Linked DNA regions of Ciceribacter thiooxidans. Each later gene encodes a partner of the first gene's protein in a complex. Links are inferred from orthologs where the notes say so. Each region holds a gene or a part of one and is shown in the gene's direction. Other genes may lie near its edges.

Region 1 (2,814 bases):
GATCGAAGGCATTCAATCACACGCACGTGTCGAAGCTCCGCCTCGTCGAGGCAGGCATGGAGGCACCGCTTCCGGCGTGGGTCCCGGTCAAGTCCCTGGAGAACCCAGTAATCGCTGCCGACACCGAGCGCCTGAGACGGCTGGCTGAAGAGGAGTACCGTCGACTCCTATATGTGGCGATGACGCGGGCCGCAGATCGACTGTTCGTATGCGGCTACCGTGGCAAGCAGGAGCCGAAGGATACCTGGCATCAGATGATCTCCGAGGCGCTGGGACGCTCCGACGACTACTGCACAGAAGCCCGGTTCGAAGGCCCAGAAGGAAAATGGAGCGGGTTGGAATGGCGCCTGCCGACGCCTCCCAGAGCGTTCGACCTTCATCAACAAAGCGAGAGCGAACGTCCTGACGTGTCACTTCCCGACGCATTGTTTCGGCCGTTGCCGCCGGGACCTCATCTTCCCCGGCCGTTAAGTCCCTCCGGCGCCGGCGCCTTCATCGATGACGCCGGGGAGGACCTCACAGTGTGGAGTCCGCTGTTCAGCGAGAAGACGGACAACGGCATAGCACTGCAGAAGGGCAAGCTCACTCACCGGATGCTGCAGGTTCTGCCTTCCCTTCCGGTCGACGAGCGCGACGCCGCCGCACGACGCTACGCCGAACGCGCAGCACGGTTCTGGCCAGCCGGTGAGCGCGAACGGCTGGTGAAAACAGTCCTCACGATCCTCGACCATCCCGATCTCGCGCCTGTGTTTTCACCCCTCGCGCAAGCGGAGGTCTCCATAATGGGAACCGTCATGATCGACGGGCAGCCGCGAGCTGTTTCGGGGCGCATCGATCGTCTGGCCGTCACGGATGACCGGGTAATCCTTCTCGATTTCAAGACGAACCGTTCACCGCCGAGAACCATGGACGCCATACCCTTCAGCCATCGCGCGCAGCTTGCGATCTACCGAGAGCTTCTGAAACCTCTCTATCCACAGAAGGAAATCGAATGTCTGCTGGCTTACACCGAAGCCGGTACCGTCGTGGCGGTGCCTGTCGCGGAGCTAATGCGGACGCTTGCTGACCTCAAGACTTCGTGAAATATCATATCTTGAAAAACAATCGCGAGGGCCTCAGATAACCCTCCAACACGACCGGAAAAGGAGCAGCCTATGGCCACGGTAAAAGTCGACAATTCCAACTTCCAGACGGAAGTCCTCGAGTCCGCTCAGCCGGTGGTCGTCGACTTCTGGGCCGAGTGGTGCGGTCCGTGCAAAATGATTGCACCGAGCCTGGAAGAGATCTCGAACGAGATGGCGGGTAAGATCAAGGTTGCCAAGATCAACATCGATGAGAATCCGGAGCTTGCCGCCAAGTTCGGCGTTCGCTCCATTCCGACTTTGGCCATCTTCAAGGGCGGAGAAGTAGCGGATATCAAGGTCGGTGCCTCGCCAAAGACGGCGCTGGCGAGCTGGATCTCCAGCGCCGCCTGACCTCGCCCGGATCAGCTCGAAATAGATGAAGCCCGGCCTTGTCCGGGCTTCATTTATTTGGGCGGCGTTCCGTTGTCCGCGAGTACGTTGCCGACAAGGTAAAGCGAACCACCAATCAGGATCCGCGGTGCAGCCTCGCCTGCCGTCAGGCGATTCCCAATAGCCTGTAGAGAATCCGCCACCGAAGATATCGGCGACGCCTGCAAGCCGGCATCTGATGCGGCTTGCGCCAGGGCGACAGGATCCAGCGCGGCATCGGTCCCTCTGATCGGAACCGTGAAAACCTCTTGGGCCAGGCCAGCAAAGGCCTGGAAATAGCCGACAGGATCCTTCGTGTTGATCATTCCTGTGATCAGATAGAGCGGACGCGGCTGCTTTTCCTCGAGACCCGCCATGGCCTCCGCGATGACCTCACCTGCGCCGGGATTATGGCCGCCGTCGACCCATATTTCGGCGCCAGTCGGCGCGTGAGCCAAAAGCGTACCTGCAACAAGCCGCTGCAAGCGGCCCGGCCATTCAACCGATGTCATTGCTTTCTCGGCCATTGCCTCTGTTACGTCGAAGCCTGCCGCCTTCACCGCACGGATCGCCGCCGCTGCGTTAGCGTATTGATGACGCCCAGGCAATCGTGGCAACGGCAGGTCCGAGAGACCGAATTCGTCCTGATAGATCAGGCGCCCTTGCTCCTCATAGGCGAGGAAATCCTGCCCGTAGATCGAAACCGGACAGCCGATGCGCTCCGCCGTTGATATAAGAACGTCGCGGGCGTCGTCATATTCCTGATGCCCGATCACAACCGGACAACCACGTTTCATGATACCTGCCTTCTCCGCCGCGATCAGTTCGACCCGATCACCGAGATAGGATTGGTGATCCAGCGATATCGGCATGATCACCGACACGGCAGGATGTTCGATGACATTGGTCGCATCGAAACGACCACCCAGGCCGACCTCTACGATCGCGACATCCGCCGGATGCTCCGAAAACAGAATGAATGTGACGGCCGTCAGAATCTCAAAAACAGTGATCGCTTGCCCGCCGTTTGCTTCCGCAACCCGACGGAGCGCATCTGCGAACACCGTATCGTCAACCAACTCTCCTCTGCCACCTTTCTGACCGATGCGATAGCGTTCATGCCAGCGGACGAGATGCGGTGAGGTATGGACGTGGACACTGAGCCCGCCAGCCTCGAGGATCGCGCGGCAGAATGCCGTGACCGAGCCCTTACCGTTGGTGCCGGCAACATGGATCACCGGCGGCATCCGCAGATGAGGATTGCCGAGCACTTCGAGCAGACGGCGGATGCGGCTAAGAGAGAGATCGAATCCCTTGGGAT
Region 2 (2,756 bases), 2.5 Mb from region 1 along the record:
TCCCCATATTATAGGAGAAGATGCACAGCAGCACGTTCTTGGAAGTCAGCATGCAACCGGTATCCCCGCGTTCAAATCTCCACCAGCCCGAGCCGTTTCACCTGCCGGATGGTGAGCATGGTGCGGACGGTGTGGACGTGGTCGTTGGCCGTCAGCACCTCGATGACGAAGTCCTGGAACTTCGTCAGGTTTTCCGCAACGCAATGGAGCAGGAAGTCGCTGTCGCCGGAGACCATCCAGGCCTGGCGCACGACCGGCCAGCTTTCGGTCGCCGCGGCGAATGCCTTGAGGTTACTCTCCGACTGGTGCTTGAGGCCGACCATGCAGAAGGCGACGAGATCGAAGCCGAGCTTCGGCGCATTGAGGAACGCGTGGTAGCCCTCGATGATGCCGGCCTCCTCCAGCTTGCGCACGCGGCGCAGGCAGGGCGGCGCGGAAATGCCGACGCGCTCGGAGAGCTCGACATTGGTGATGCGGCCGTCGCGTTGCAGCTCGCGGAGGATACGGATGTCGATGGCGTCCAGCTCGGCGCGGAACAAGGGAGAAACCTTCTCAGATATGACTGGGCGGATATGTACCGCATTCCCGCAATTACGCAAGAATCAGTCCTCGTCAGGCACAATTATTGCGGTACGGTGTGGATGCCGTGCTGTTATTGCAAGGCTGACCTTGAATAAACGCATGGAGCAATCATAAATGGGGCGGCAGACATAGGGCTCCGATGCGAATCGATCGCTCATCTTCTGCGACACCCCTGAAAGGAACGACCATGACTGCCCGCCATACCAAGGTGTTGATCATAGGCTCCGGCCCGGCCGGCTACACGGCCGCGATTTATGCGGCGCGCGCCATGCTGAGCCCCGTGCTGATCGCCGGCATGGAACAGGGCGGTCAGTTGATGATCACGACCGATGTCGAGAACTATCCGGGCTTCGCCGATCCGATCCAGGGACCCTGGCTCATGGAGCAGATGCTGAAGCAAGCCGAGCACGTGGGCGCCGAGATCGTCAACGACCTGGTGACCGAGGTCGACATGGACCGCCGCCCCTTCACCGTCCGCACCGATTCGGGCGCGGTCTGGACCGCCGACACCCTCGTCATCGCGACCGGCGCCAAGGCGAAGTGGCTCGGTATTGAGAGCGAGCAGCATTTCCAGGGCTTCGGCGTCTCCGCCTGCGCCACCTGCGATGGCTTCTTCTATCGCAACAAGGACGTGATCGTCGTCGGTGGTGGCAACTCGGCCGTCGAGGAGGCGCTCTATCTCTCGAACATCGCGAAGTCTGTGACGGTCGTCCACCGCCGCGATTCCTTCCGCTCGGAAAAGATCCTGCAGGAACGCCTGTTTGCGAAGGACAACATCGAGGTCGTCTGGAATACGGAAGTGGAAGAGATCACCGGTGAGGCGGCCAAGCCGCCGATGCCGCCGTCGGTGACCGGGGTCCGCCTGAAGAACACGTTGACCGGCGCGATTTCTGAGATGGCAATCGACGGCGTCTTCGTCGCCATCGGCCATGCCCCGGCGGTCGAACTCTTCAAGGAGAAGCTCAAGCTCAAGTCCAATGGCTATCTCTGGACGGCACCGGACTCCACCGCCACCAGCATCGAGGGCGTCTTCGCCGCCGGTGACGTGACCGACGATATCTACCGTCAGGCGATCACCGCCGCCGGCATGGGTTGCATGGCGGCCCTCGAGGCCGAACGCTACCTGACGGCCGTCTCCACCCGAGCCGAAGCGGCGGAGTGACCATGATGAGAGGCGGCGGAATGCCACTGGACTGGGACAAGCTGCGCATCTTTCATGCGGCAGCGGAAGCCGGCTCGTTCACGCACGCGGCGGACAAGCTGCATCTGTCCCAGTCGGCGATCAGCCGCCAGGTCAGCGCGCTGGAACAGGAGGTCGGCGTCAAGCTCTTCCACCGGCACGCGCGCGGCCTCATTCTCACCGAACAGGGCGAGCTTCTCTACCGCACCGCCCACGACGTGCTGCTGAAGCTCGAAACGGTGAAGATGCAGCTCACCGAGACGACGGAGAAGCCGAGCGGCAAGCTCCGCGTCACGACGACGGTCGGCCTCGGCCAGGGCTGGCTCACCGACAAGATCCAGGAGTTCCTGCAGCTCTATCCCGACATGTCGATCCAGCTCATCCTCGACAACGAGGAACTGGATGTGAACATGCGCCATGCGGACTGCGCGATCCGCCTGCGTCAGCCGCAGCAGTCGGACCTCATCCAGCGCAAGCTGTTCACCGTGCACATGCATGTCTACGCGGCGCCCTCCTACATCAACCGCTACGGCGAGCCGCAGTCGATCGAGGATCTCGACAACCACCGCATCATCACCTTCGGGGAGCCCGCGCCGAGCTACCTGCTCGACGTCAACTGGCTGGAAGTCGCCGGCCGCACCTCCGACAACCCGCGCCACCCGCACCTGCAGATCAACAGCCTCACCTCGATCAAGCGCGCCTGCCTGCTCGGCATCGGCATCGCAATGCTGCCGGACTACATCGTCGGCCGCGATCCCGGCCTCTTGCAACTCGTGACCAGCGCCGACGTGCCGTCCTTCGACACCTATTTCTGCTATCCCGACGAGATGAAGAACGCAGCAAAGCTTAAAGCCTTCCGCGATTTCATCGTCGCCAAGGCCAGAAACTGGAACTTCTAATTCACGCGCAGCGTGCGGATTTCCATAGGTCTGCAACATGCGCATGACAGGCATGCATTATAATGCATTGTTCACTGCACAAATAACGACCATAT

What was found. Proteins that work in one complex are often made in the same cells at the same time.
Region 2: the proteins of trxA (region 1) and trxB are in contact, whole or in part, in a crystal structure (PDB 1F6M), measured with the Escherichia coli proteins. The link is inferred for Ciceribacter thiooxidans from one-to-one orthologs.

What each region holds. Positions count from the first base shown.
Region 1 is NZ_CP059896.1:3,493,045-3,495,858, forward strand. It holds trxA (thioredoxin), read left to right. Parts: upstream 1-1,154; coding sequence 1,155-1,475; downstream 1,476-2,814. Other genes in the region: addA (double-strand break repair helicase AddA), read left to right, coding at 1-1,082; H4I97_RS17300 (bifunctional folylpolyglutamate synthase/dihydrofolate synthase), read right to left, coding at 1,529-2,814. UniProt on the Escherichia coli protein: Participates in various redox reactions through the reversible oxidation of its active center dithiol to a disulfide and catalyzes dithiol-disulfide exchange reactions.
Region 2 is NZ_CP059896.1:1,010,896-1,013,651, reverse strand. It holds trxB (thioredoxin-disulfide reductase), read left to right. Parts: upstream 1-769; coding sequence 770-1,744; downstream 1,745-2,756. Other genes in the region: H4I97_RS04755 (LysR family transcriptional regulator VtlR), read left to right, coding at 1,765-2,661; H4I97_RS04765 (Lrp/AsnC family transcriptional regulator), read right to left, coding at 72-539; H4I97_RS04770 (glycosyltransferase family A protein), read right to left, coding at 1-52.